3 regions of the Bacillus sp. ISL-39 genome follow, and region 2 is predicted to be linked to each of the others. Evidence: predicted binding sites of a transcription regulator. Region 2 holds the regulator's gene; each other region holds the start of a gene.
What was found. Region 2 encodes CtsR, which represses protease genes until heat stress. Its sites were predicted from a motif close to ATGGTCAATAAAGGTCAAACA; they were not measured.
Positions count from the first base shown of each region.

Region 1: the regulator CtsR is predicted to act here: its motif matches at 2,749-2,769, upstream of clpB (ATP-dependent chaperone ClpB).
Region 3: the regulator CtsR is predicted to act here: its motif matches at 1,730-1,750, upstream of J7E37_RS05315 (ATP-dependent Clp protease ATP-binding subunit).

Region 1 is NZ_JAGGQM010000019.1:43,201-47,746, reverse strand. Features, by position in the region: gene clpB (ATP-dependent chaperone ClpB) at 137-2,737, opposite strand; gene J7E37_RS14540 (YjzC family protein) at 2,879-3,061, opposite strand; gene J7E37_RS14535 (undecaprenyl-diphosphate phosphatase) at 3,324-4,136, shown strand; gene argF (ornithine carbamoyltransferase) at 4,384-4,546, opposite strand, start outside.
Region 2 is NZ_JAGGQM010000008.1:31,976-36,521, forward strand. Features, by position in the region: gene clpC (ATP-dependent protease ATP-binding subunit ClpC) at 1-1,166, opposite strand, end outside; gene mcsB (protein-arginine kinase McsB) at 1,171-2,253, opposite strand; gene mcsA (protein-arginine kinase activator protein McsA) at 2,256-2,804, opposite strand; gene J7E37_RS09025 (CtsR family transcriptional regulator) at 2,832-3,293, opposite strand.
Region 3 is NZ_JAGGQM010000002.1:699,267-703,812, reverse strand. Features, by position in the region: gene J7E37_RS05315 (ATP-dependent Clp protease ATP-binding subunit) at 1-1,637, opposite strand, end outside; gene J7E37_RS05310 (YkvI family membrane protein) at 1,866-2,909, shown strand; gene J7E37_RS05305 (hypothetical protein) at 3,170-3,829, opposite strand; gene J7E37_RS05300 (CPBP family intramembrane glutamic endopeptidase) at 4,018-4,546, opposite strand, start outside.

The DNA of each region.
Region 1 (4,546 bases), on a different contig from region 2:
CGAGGAGTTAGGAGCCGCAGCTAGACAAGCGACTCGAAGGGCTAGGCGCTGGAGCTAGACACTAATCCTGGTGTAAAGCTTCAACTTTCTTATAAATTCACAAAAAAGTCATCCAAAGCGGATGACTTTTTTCATTCTATATAATGCTCAACGAGATATCTCCTTCTTTAACCCCAATTTCTACCTGGCTCTTCTCTTTGATCCTGCCTGCAATGATTTCCCTGGCAAGTTTAGTTTCCAAACTCCTCTGGATAAATCGCTTCAATGGTCTCGCTCCGTATACGGGATCGAATCCATGTTCAGCTAGAAACTCTTTTGCTTCATCCGTGATTGACAGGTGTATCTGCTGGTCGGATAGCCTTGCTTGCAAATTCTTTACCAGTTTTCCGACAATCATTTTGATTTCCTTTAATGCCAAAGGCTTAAACAAAATGATTTCATCTACACGATTCAAGAATTCCGGCCGGAAATGGCTACGCAGTTGGCCCATTACAAGATCCCTGGTTTCAGAGGAGATTTCTTCATCCCCATTCTGCCGGTCAAGCAAATGGTGCGAACCAATATTGGAGGTCATGATGATTACAGTATTCTTAAAGTCGACCACTCTTCCTTGAGAATCCGTTACCCGACCATCATCCAGCATTTGCAGAAGGATATTGAAAACTTCTGGATGTGCTTTCTCAACTTCATCGAGGAGGATGACAGAATAAGGATTTCTTCTGACTGCTTCAGTAAGCTGGCCGCCTTCCTCATACCCCACATATCCCGGAGGTGCTCCAATCAGCCTTGACACTGCATGTTTTTCCATATACTCAGACATATCAATCCGGATGATATGCTCTTCACTGTCAAACAATGACTGAGCAAGCGTTTTGGCCAGTTCCGTTTTACCAACACCAGTAGGCCCCAGGAAAATGAATGACCCAATCGGCCTGTTTGGATCCTTGATGCCCGCTCTTGCTCTTAGGACTGCATCGGCAACAAGTGATACTGCATCATCCTGGCCGACAACCCGTTCATGCAGAATGCTCTCAAGCTTTAGTAACTTTTCGCGCTCTCCTTCAACCAGCTTCATCACGGGTATGCCCGTCCACCGTGAAACGATTCCAGCAATTTCTTCTTCAGTCACTTCCTCACGAAGAAGCCGTTCTCCTTCATTTTGGCTAACTTCCAATTCAAGCTCTTTCAATACTTTTTCAAGAGAAGGGATACGGCCATGCCTTAATTCAGCGGCCTTGTTCAAGTCATAGTCATTTTCTGCTTTTTCCAGCTCCCGTCGCAGCTTTTCAAGCAGCTCCCGCTGTTCCTGTACCTTTTGGATGCCTTCCTTTTCCTTCTGCCATCTCGATTTCATTGCATTCGCTTTTTCCCTTAAGTTGGCGAGTTCCTTACGAAGAGTTTCGAGTCGCTCGCGGCTCGCATCATCTTTTTCCTTTGTCAACGCAGCTTCTTCAATTTCCAGCTGCATCACCCTTCTTGTCACTTCATCTAGCTCAGTCGGCATCGAGTCAATTTCTGTACGGATCATTGCGCAAGCCTCATCAACCAGGTCAATCGCCTTGTCAGGCAGGAATCGGTCTGTGATGTATCGATCTGACAATGCAGCAGCAGCCACTATTGCACGGTCATGGATGTTGACTCCATGGTGGATTTCAAACCTTTCCTTCAATCCCCGTAAAATTGACACTGTATCCTCAACGTCTGGTTCTTTTACCAATACCTGCTGGAAGCGGCGTTCAAGTGCAGGATCTTTTTCGATGTATTTTCTGTGTTCGTCAAGGGTTGTTGCACCGATGCAATGGAGCTCCCCGCGAGCAAGCATTGGTTTTAGCATATTCCCGGCATCCATTGCCCCCTCAGTCTTGCCCGCACCTACAATTGTATGGAGTTCATCAATGAACAACAGTATTTTGCCTTCACTCTTTTTCACTTCATTCAAAACCGCTTTCAGCCGCTCTTCGAATTCGCCCCGGAATTTCGCGCCTGCGATCAGCGAACTCATGTCCAACGCAAAAATCGTCTTATCCTTCAGGCCTTCCGGAACATCCCTCCGTACAATCCTTTGTGCCAGTCCTTCTACAATAGCTGTCTTACCTACACCTGGCTCCCCGATCAAAACCGGATTATTCTTCGTCTTCCTTGAGAGTATACGGATGACATTGCGAATCTCACTGTCCCTGCCGATTACCGGGTCGACCTTTCCTGAACGGACCTCCTCCACAAGATCACGTCCGTATTTTTTCAACACTTCATAAGTTGCTTCTGGGTTTTGTGAAGTCACTCTCTGGTTCCCCCTAACACTATTAATTCTCGCCACTAATGTGTCTCTGTTAACACTTAATTTCCTCAAAGCTGCGCCTGTTTCAGATCCAGGTATCTCAAGTAAAGCTAGCAAAACATGTTCTACAGATAAATAGTCATCTTCAAACTGTTTCATTTCCTTTTCTGCCTGGGCCAAAACCTTTTGCAGTGCTGCTGTAATGTATAATTTCCCCTGTTCTGCTCCGCTTCCGGAAACTTGCGGTTTCTTTGACAGGCTGCGGTTTAATTCTTCTCGAAAATGGTCTAGATTTATTCCGGTACCAGAAAGCAAGGTTGCCGCCAGGCTGCCGTCCTGTTCAAGCAAGGCAAGCAACAGATGCGGATCATCCACTTCCTGATGATTATGTTGAACAGCCAGGGTCTGAGCTGATACAAAGGCATTTTGCAAGCTTTCTGTCATTCTATTTAAATCCATGACCAATCACTCCTTTGACCTTTTTTGACCTTTAGTTTTATTATAATAAAAATCTCCAAATAGTAAAGCCATCCGCACTGGATGGCTTTAAGAAAGACAGTATGAATTTCATTCCGGAAATCCTGGATGAACCAGGGGGAGTTATTTAAACTTTGGCATATATGTCCAGTGGCGGTTGTGGTTGGAGTTTTCCGGAAAACGATCCCCAGCTTTAAGTTTAATTTTTTGCGGATTGTTGACATTGCTGCCTGTTTCACCAATTTCAATGTAAATACCATTATTGGGTGCCTTTTGTCCGGCACGGAACTGATGACTTTGCCCCATTTGCCTTCCTCCTTCATAAAAGTATTCCGGCAATTTTATTATTTACTGATTTAAATAAAGTATTTATGCATATTTTATCCTTTCAAAAAAAGGGGTTATACGGTACATTAGTGTGTATGAGAAAAAAAGAGCAGACATCTTTTCAGCCACTTTAAGCGCTCCACGCCTAAAACGCCGCCCCAATTGGCTGAAAACCTGTTGGGCACTGGAGCTGGATCATTCTCAACGTCATCTTAAATAAACGGAGGAATGCAAAAACAATATGGAAAATTTCTATGAATTGATTAAATACATATTTCTTGGCCTATTCCAGGGAATCACCGAACCGATCCCTGTATCATCCAGCGGACACCTGGAGATAGCAGAGCATTTTTTCAAACTGCAAATTGAAGGAATGAGTTTTGCCCTTCTAATGAATACAGCTTCCCTATTTGCTGTTTTGTTAATTTACAGAGCCGATATCATCCGGTTAATTGTTAACGGAATTGCATATCTTAAAAGTAAAGATCCCGAGGCAAAATCAGATTTTATGTTCATCATTTATCTAATTGTCGGGACAATTCCTGCTGGTGTCATTGGGATCCTATTCGGCGATTTTATCGAGAAAGAACTGGCCCATATTAAAACTGTTGGGGTAACACTTATAGTGACCGGCCTGGCGCTCTGGCTGATCCGAAACATGCGGGGCCGCAAGAATGACGGAGATTTAAGCTTTAAAGATGCCATTATTGTTGGACTTGCCCAAGCAGTTGCACTTATCCCCGGCATCAGTCGTTCTGGTGCAACAATTGTCGCAGCGATGAGCCTGGGTATGAGACAGGAAACGGCACTGAGGTACTCTTTCCTGCTTTATATTCCAGTTAGTTTCGGCGGAATGATTCTCGGTTTTTCTGATCTTTTGCTTGATGACCGTCTTGGAGAGCTGGCATTGCCGTATTCTTTTGCCTTCATCGCTTCACTGATTGCCTCTTACTTCTCTTTAAAATGGTTCATGAATATCATGGCGCGCGGAAACTTAAAGTACTTTGCAATATACTGCTTCATTGTTGGGCCACTGGTCTTGCTCTTTTCCTAATACAAGAAAAGCCGGCTACCTTCATAGCCGGTTTTTTCGTTTTTTGTCACTCTGAAGTGACCTCCTTTATGCCCTTTTGCCTCGTGGTTCACTTATTTGGGCAGTTACGATCTTCTATAGAACCTTTTCGCTCCTTCAGCCACTCATTCGAGCTTATAGAACATTTCTATAGAACCTTTTCGCTCCTTCAACCACTCATTTGGGCTTAAAGAATATTTCTATAGGACTTCTCCACCTCTTCACCCAATCAATCTTTCAATATCTCCACAAGCAATGCCTTCTGGGCATGGAGTCTGTTTCCTGCCTGTTCGAATACCACTGAGTGCTCACCGTCCATCACTCCTGCTGTTACCTCCTCGCCGCGGTGCGCGGGGAGACAGTGCATAAACAAGTAGTCTTTTTTCGCTGCT
Region 2 (4,546 bases):
TCCGGAAGGAATCGGTCAGAGATGTAGCGGTCAGATAATTTTACTGCCGCTTCAATTGCCTCATCCGTAATCGATACTCTGTGGTGAGCTTCATAGCGGTCACGAAGACCCTTCAAAATTTGTACTGACTCTTCTGCCGTTGGCTCATCGACTGTAATCGGCTGGAAACGTCGTTCTAGTGCAGCATCTTTTTCGATGTATTTACGGTATTCATCCAATGTTGTTGCACCGATACATTGCAGCTCGCCGCGTGCAAGTGACGGCTTCAGGATATTGGAAGCGTCAATCGCTCCCTCAGCTCCGCCGGCACCAATTAATGTATGGAGCTCGTCGATGAATAGAATGATATTTCCTGCCTGGCGAATTTCATCCATGACCTTCTTCAATCGATCCTCAAATTCACCGCGGTACTTTGTTCCTGCAACAACTGTGCCCATATCAAGAGTCATGACACGCTTGTCACGAAGGATTTCCGGTACCTCGTTATTGACGATTTGCTGTGCCAGCCCTTCGGCAATTGCTGTTTTACCGACGCCTGGCTCACCGATCAATACAGGGTTGTTCTTCGTCCGGCGGCTTAACACTTCAATGACACGCTGGATTTCCTTAGCACGGCCGATGACCGGATCAAGGCTGCCTTCCCTGGCGATTGCTGTTAAGTCCCTTGCAAGGCTGTCAAGTGTCGGCGTATTGGCATTAGCCGTTCCGCCACCCTGATGTCCTGAAGTTTCATTGCTTCCAAGCAGCTGAAGGACCTGCTGGCGCGCCTTGTTCAGGCTGACACCAAGATTGTTCAGTACTCTTGCAGCCACGCCCTCTCCCTCACGGATCAATCCAAGCAGGATATGTTCTGTTCCAACATAGGAGTGGCCCAGCTTCCTTGCCTCATCCATCGAAAGTTCGATGACCTTCTTAGCTCTTGGCGTATAGTGGATTGTCTGGGAAGTTTCCTGGCCGCGGCCAATCAGGTTCTCAACTTCCTTCTGGATCTTCTCCGCTCCAAGACCAAGACCATAAAGCGCCTTTGCCGCAATGCCCTCACCTTCACGCACCAGGCCAAGTAAGATGTGTTCTGTGCCGATATTGTTATGTCCAAGGCGAATCGCCTCTTCCTGTGCGAGTGCCAATACTTTTTGTGCTCTCTCGGTAAATCGTCCAAACATCATAAGATCATCCTCCTGACTCGTCTTTTGTTTCCATTTTCAAACGTTCTCTTATTAAAGCAGCCCTGCGGATATCCCGTTCATTCGGTCTTAATGGTCCTCCCGCATATTGCTGTAAAAACCCGGGCTGAGTTAATATCATCAACTCATTCAAAATCGACTTGGATATATTTTTTATAAAACCCATATCTATTCCAAGCCTTAAATCTGATAGGCAGCGGGCAGCTTCCTTCGTTTCGATGATCCTGCTGTTTGCAAGTGTTCCATATGAGCGAAACACTCTGTCTTCTAATTGTATGTTAGAAGTCTTCGCTAATGCTTCCCGCGCCGACCTTTCCTGAGATATAATCTGGCTTACGACACTTTTTAAATCGTCTACAATGTCCTCTTCCGATTTTCCGAGCGTAATTTGGTTCGATATTTGAAAAATATTGCCGAGTGCTTCACTGCCCTCGCCGTAAATACCTCTTACCACCAAACCAAGCTGGTTAATCGACGGGACGATCCGGTTCATTTGCTGTGTCAAAACAAGACCAGGCAGGTGCATCATCACCGATGCTCTCAGTCCAGTACCCACATTCGTAGGACAGCTGGTTAAATAGCCGAATTTCTCATCAAACGCATAATTGACATATTCCTCAAGCCAGTCATCGATTTCATTGGCAGCCTTGAGGGCTTCACTTAGCTGGAAGCCTGGGAATAAACATTGAATCCTAATATGGTCTTCCTCATTGATCATGATGCTGACTTCTTCATTTTCAGATAACAGGACGGCACCATGAACAGAATTTTCTGCCAGATTCGGACTGATCAAATGCTTCTCGACCAGCACCCTTTTCTGCAAAGGCGGAATTTCATCCATTTTAATCATTTCCAACTGACCAAAAGCAGCTGTCGATGTATTACTGGCACGTTCCATGATCGTACCCACCACTGCCTCTGCCTCACCATTAGTGAACAATGTCGGAAAATTATACTCGTCAAGGTTCCTTGCAAAGCGGATGCGAGAGCTAAGGACGATATCTGAATCAGGTCCATCAGCACTCATCCAGGAGCTGACAGCCTGATTGATAAACTTCTCCAATGACAAGGCTACTCCCCTCCCTCTTGACCTGCTGACAATTTCCTTTCAAGTTCCCTGATCTGGTCCCTTGTCTCAGCAGCCTGCTCAAATTCCTCTGCAGAAATCAGGCTTTTCAGAGTTTGTTTAAGCTGATCGATTGTCTTCCTTACATGAAGGTCACCGCCGACTCTTTTAGGGATTTTTCCATTATGTACGGAATTTCCGCTATGGAGTCTCCTGACAATCGGGGTCAGCTGTTCGCGAAAAGCATCATAGCAAGTCGCACAGCCAAATCTGCCTACTTTCACAAACTGCGGAAATGTCATTGAACATTGAGGACACTGGGCCACTTGCTCAGCGTCAAAGGCATCCTTTTTCTGTTCAGGAAAAGCAGGTTCCATATTCAACAATCCGGCAAGCAAGCTATTGATCGAAAAAGCAGGGCCGTTGTTCATCATAAACAATTCACCTTTTTCTTGTGCGCATATTTCACACAAGTGCAATTCCGTTTTTTCTCCATTTGAAAAATTCGTGAAGTGCAGCGTTGCCGGCCTTTGATTACACTCTTGGCAGATCATGCCCTCACCTCTTTATCTGCTTTGATATTATTTATACTTCAATGCCATCAGCATGGCCTTCAACATTCTCGCACGCAGCTCATCACGCAGCGGCAGCTCAATATACAGGACGGACCTGTCGAGCACACTCAGCATGATTTTTGCCTCACGTTCAGTGACTACATCTTCCTCCGCAAGACGGAAGATGACATGCTCGGCGCTGCTTTGAGAAATTCGGGTCTGTATCAAAGACAGTAAATCATCAATCAAATGTGCATGATCATAAGCCTGGACTTTGATGATCCGGATGTAGCCGCCGCCACCCCGTTTGCTCTCAACAAGATAGCCTCTTTCAATCGTGAACCTTGTATTGATGACATAATTGATCTGGGACGGCACGCACTGAAATTTATCGGCGATTTCACTTCGCTTGATTTCAACGATGTCCTTATCGCTCATTTCTAAAACCTGTTTAAGGTAATGTTCTATGATGTCCGATATATTCCTCACTAAACCTCCCCCAATCTGACTTTGACTATATTTGACGTTAATTATACAAAAAATTTTTTTCCGTTGCAATGAAAGTATCCTGAATTATTTTCGCCAAAATTATGTATGCCAAAACATGACAATAAGGGGTGTGTTGGTTATTATACCCATTTTATAACATGTGGAAACTTGTATCTGGGCACATCAATGAAAAATTTGTTCGGGATTAGATTTTCTGAGAAGGAGTCGGTGCCTATTGGTTAGATTGGCATTGTAACCAGTAATATTATCTTTAGTACATAAGCTCTTTCCGAAGGTTCTATATAAGAAAGCAGCTGGTATATTTTATTTTCTGGGGAACCCACCTGTGCCTGTATAAGTGCTATATCAATGCACCAGGAGTTTACTGGCAAAAAGCAACTACTTGTCCTGGTTGTATCATGTTCTGACAACTTTTCGTACTTTTCCTCCAAACCTGTCTGAAGTTGGCTCAAGTTCAGTCAACTTTTCGTACTTTTCCTCCAAACCTGTCTGAAGTTGGCTCAAGTTCAGTCAACTTTTCGTGTTTTCCCTTCAAACCTGGTCTGAAGTTGGCTCAGGTTCGGACAACTTTTTGTGCTTTCCCTTCAAACCTGTCTGAAGTTGCATCAAGTTCAGATAACTTTTTGTGTTTTTCCTCCAAACCTGTCTGAAGTTGGCTCAAGTTCAGACAACTTTTCGTGTTTTCCCTTCAAACCTGTCTGAAGTTGGCTCAGGTTCAGACAACTTTTCGTGCTTTTCCTTCAAACCTGTCTGAAGTTGGCTCAAGTTCGGACAACTTTTTGTGCTTTTCCTTCAAACCTGTCTGAAGTTGGCTCAAGTTCGGACAACTTTGTGTGCTTTTCCTTTAAACCTGTCTGAAGTTGGCTCAAGTTCGGACAACTTTTTGTGCTTTTCCTTCAAACCTGTCTGAAGTTGCATCAAGTTCAGACAACTTTTCGTGTTTTTCCTTCAAACCTGTCTGAAGTTGGCTCAAGTTCGGACAACTTTGTGTGCTTTTCCTTCAAACCTGTCTGAAGTTGGCTCAGGTTCTGACAACTTTTTGTGCTTTTCCTTCAAACCTGTCTGAAGTTGGCTCAAGTTCAGACAACTTTTCGTGTTTTTCCTTCAAACCTGTCTGAAGTTGGCTCAAGTTCGGACAACTTTTCGTTCATTACCTCCAAACCTGTCTGAAATTGACTCAGGTTCTGACAATTTTGTGTGCTTTTCCACGAAACTTTGTCCGTAGTCAGGCC
Region 3 (4,546 bases), on a different contig from region 2:
TCTGGATGTGCCTTCTCGATTTCATCCAGCAGAATAATGCTGTAAGGATTCCGCCTTATTTTTTCGGTCAGCTGGCCCGCTTCGTCGTGGCCTACATAACCAGGAGGTGATCCAATCAGCTTGGACACACTGTGCTTTTCCATATATTCACTCATGTCCAGTCTAACCATGGCATCTTTAGTGCCAAACAGCTCTTCTGCCAGCGTCTTTGTCAATTCTGTCTTACCGACACCAGTTGGTCCGACGAATAGGAAGGATCCAATCGGACGGTTTTTAGATTTCAGGCCTGCACGGCTGCGGCGGATTGCCTTGGCTACTCTCTGGACGGCATCTACTTGTCCGATTACCCTGCCATTAAGGTTTCCGACAAGATTCTTCATCCTTACTTGCTCGTCCTCCTGGAGTTTACCTACCGGAATTCCCGTCTTCTTTTCGATGATTTCCTGGATATGATGGACAGTGACCAAAGGACGTGCCGTATTGCCATTTTCATTTAATGCCTTTTCAAGCCTGGATTCCTCATCACGAAGCTTTGCAGCTGTTTCATAGTCTTCCTGTTTCAGGGCCTCTTCCTTTTCCTTTGCGATTTCAGCAAGGCGGTTTTCAGCATCGCTTTTATTTGTATAATCAGAAACAAGGTTAAGCTTAGAGCCAGCTTCGTCCATTAAATCAATCGCTTTGTCAGGAAGGAAACGATCCTGGATATAACGGTGTGAAAGCTGTACACATGCCTTGATTGTTTCTTCCGAAAAGGATACCTGATGGAAATCTTCGTACTTCGACTGAATTCCCTTCAGGATTTCCACAGCCTCGTCCACTGTCGGTTCCAATACATGTACTGGCTGGAAGCGTCTTTCGAGCGCCGCATCCTTTTCAATTTTGCGATATTCCTTCAGAGTTGTTGCACCGACTACTTGGAGCTCACCGCGGGCGAGTGCTGGCTTCAGGATATTGCCGGCATCCATTGATCCTTCAGCAGACCCTGCACCAACAAGCTGGTGAATTTCATCAATAAACAGAATGATATTTTTGCGAGCCTGTAATTCAGAAATGAGCTGTTTCATTCTTTCCTCGAATTGCCCGCGGATACCTGTGTTCGAAACCATTGAAGCGACATCTAACAAATAGACTTCCTTGCTTTTCAGCTTATCCGGCACATCGCCTTCAACAATCTTAAGAGCGAGTCCTTCAGCGATGGCAGTCTTACCTACGCCTGGTTCGCCAATCAGCACAGGATTATTTTTATTCCTTCTATTTAAAATCTCGATGACTCGTTTTACTTCTTCGTCTCGTCCTATTACCGGGTCAATCAAACCGGTTTTTGCGATTTGGGTGAGGTTTCTCCCAAATTGATCGATGAAGCCATTTCCACCGCCAGCAGTTTTCGCAGCACCAGATGAATGGTTATGATCAGGGTTTTGATTATTCATATTGCCTGAAAACTGTTTGAACATATCATTAAAAGGCGAGCCTCCAAAGTCTTGAAAACCAGGCATCTGGCTGCCAAAGGAAGCACCTAATCTTTCTTTTTCTTTTTTGTAGCAATCTTCGCAGAGCATTAAATGCTTCTGATTACCGTTTAAATTTACTCTCAATTGGATATTAGCGTTTTTCTCATGGCAATTTTGGCAAAGCATTTAAATTCCTCCCTCAAAAAGTTAATTCTTATATATGATCAATTATAATCATTCTTGACTTTGACTAACTTTGATCAATTTAACTTTATTATACTTTGACCTTTTTTGACTTTCAAGATATTTGCCTATGGTAATTTTTAGTAGAGATTGTGTTTAATTACCTTTTAAAAAAAGCTCGTCATGGTTTGTCTATCCTGACATATATTGAGAAGGAGGGAGGGGAACGCTTTGAAGACAAACTGGGGTGCTGCCTTTCAAATCGCTGCTGTTTATGTCGGTACTGTTGTGGGAGCCGGCTTTGCGACAGGGAGGGAAATCGTCGAATTCTTTTCCCGCTTTGGACTTTTTGGATTAATTGGTGTTTTCATGGCGGGATATATTCTTACATATATGGGTGCAAAATTGATGCGCATCGCAGCGGCGATCGGTGCCTATTCATATGAAGAAATGAATGTTCATTTATTTGGGAAGTTTTTTGGCAGAATCATCAATATTATGATGCTGTTTATGCTGCTTGGAGTTTGTGCCGTTATGTTATCAGGTGCAGGGGCAGTTTTTGAAGAGCAGCTTGGAATGACTAAGTCCCTGGGGATCTTTGTCACGATTGCACTGTCACTTGCCGTCATGGTTGTCGGCTTAAAGGGCGTCTTTGCTGTGAACACTTTTGTCGTGCCGATGATGATCTTGTTCAGTCTGATCTTATTCTTCCTGTCAGTTAAATTGCCTGGATTCATTGAACAGGTCGTTTTTATTCCATATGCAGAGGATGGCTGGAAGGCTGTGATCGGACCATTTTCATATACAGCGCTGAACCTGTCGCTTGCCCAGGCAGTCCTGGTTCCTGTAGCAGCCGAGATGAAAGACGATCATACTGTAAAATGGGGTGGAATCCTGGGCGGGATAGCACTTACCTTAATTTTGCTTTCAAGCCATTTGACTTTAATTATGCTGCCTGGATTCGAAACATTTGAGATTCCGATGGCTGTTGTAATGAAACAGCTTGCTGCTGGTCTATACTGGATTTTTGTCTTGATTGTATATGGGGAAATTTTCACCTCGGTAATTGGTAATATTTTTGGTCTGGAAAGGCAAATTCAAAAGTATATCAAGCTGCCAAGCCTGCTTGTCGTCTCACTGCTCTTTTTAATTTGTTATTTCATCAGCTTGATTGATTATGGAACGCTGCTTTCCATCCTTTATCCGGTTTTTGGCTACATCAGTTTAATTTTTATTGTCTTGTTATGGATGAAACCAGTTAATTTGAATAAATAAAAGGCTCTTTTTTCAAACTTTGTTGCTATTGACTACCAAATAGGGTTGAATGGCCTATTTTCTTCGCAAAGTTGACTCTTATGTGAGAAAAGAGCATTCACACTTAATACCGACCTGCAAAATGCCTTATATTACGTTAAAATCGGATTTAGGATTTTAACAACAATCTTTACGAAAACAGTCAAATAAAAAAGAAGGGGAACTGCCCCTTCTTTTTATGATGAGAATGTATAATTACACTTCAATTAACTTATCTTGTATTATTTATTCTCTTTCATAATGGTCTTGGCCATTTCTAAGAATGCACTGCGGTGGTCTGCACCTTCTTTTGTGAATAAAGTAAGCTTTAATGGTTGTTCTTCATTTTTAATTAAATACGTAGTTACGACGTCTGATTCATTTTTGGTTTCCATTGCCCATGCATTGTTGAAGAATGGATCTTCAGGTGTTTGTGCTTCATTCACTTCAGCACCGACAGCAGCTAGCTGTGCTTTGGAATTCTCTTCGACTAAGGCCCATTCTGCGTCATTTGGAATCAGTTCTATCCTCATGAATACACTGTCGTCCTCAGTCCACATCAGAACGTCTTTGTTGGGTTCTTCTGCTGATAATTCATATTCAGGCAGAACATACATAGAGTAGTTTTGATTGTCATTGTGTTTTAAGAAAGCAGTCTGTTCTTTTTGTTCGCCATCCACTGTATAGGCAATATTTTGCTCCATTACCCGGATTAAGCCCTCTTCGTTATTATTATTTTCCTGATCTGTTGTCTGCTGGTTTTCTTCATTTTTTTCAGGCGCAGCAGCCGGCTGGGCTGCAGGTGCCTTATCTGTCGACTTCGATTCTTCCGGAGAGCCGCAGCCTGCAATGATAATGGTTGACAATCCGATAATTGCTAAAGGTTTTACTAATTTGTTCATTTCTAAATGCCCCCTGTTATTTCATATGGTGATTTCTACATTTTTAGACGGAATAGAATAACGAAAGTTACAATACTTTGTCGCATTTACAAAATACCATGGACAGGCAAATTGGACAATAATGAAAATGACCCATGAGCCAGAGTTGGCATGGGTCATTTTTAGGGTAATATCTGTTGAGGTAATCACTAGTTAAGTGGAAGAAAAACAAATAATAATAAATCAAATACGATATGGGAGACTATAACAAGCGGCATGCTCCGTTTCCATGCGTATAAAATACTCCAGGCCAGTCCAGCAATTATTGCGGCTAAAACCAAAATAAACTCACCAGAATAGAGGTGGACAGAAGAATATAATAAAACAGAAAAACTAATCGACATTTTCACACTAAAGTATTTGCTAAGTCGTTTTTGGATAAATCCTCGCCAAAAGATTTCTTCGCCGGGAGCCAGGATTAACACCAGGACAAGGTAATGCCAGAATAAATCAGGTGAGAATCTGTTGTACAGACGCGAGATTTGATTGGCGAAAGGCAAATTTAACAACTCGATCAGGAAGCTTCCAAGCCAAAAGAGGCCAAATAAACCAAGACCCGAAGCAATCCCTAGCGTTAAGTAAGAAAGTGTTGAAGTGTTGTCCTCGATTTCTTCGTGTATGATGGAATAACTGATCAGAACCAGCATCGAAGCTGTGAATATATACCAGAATACGTTT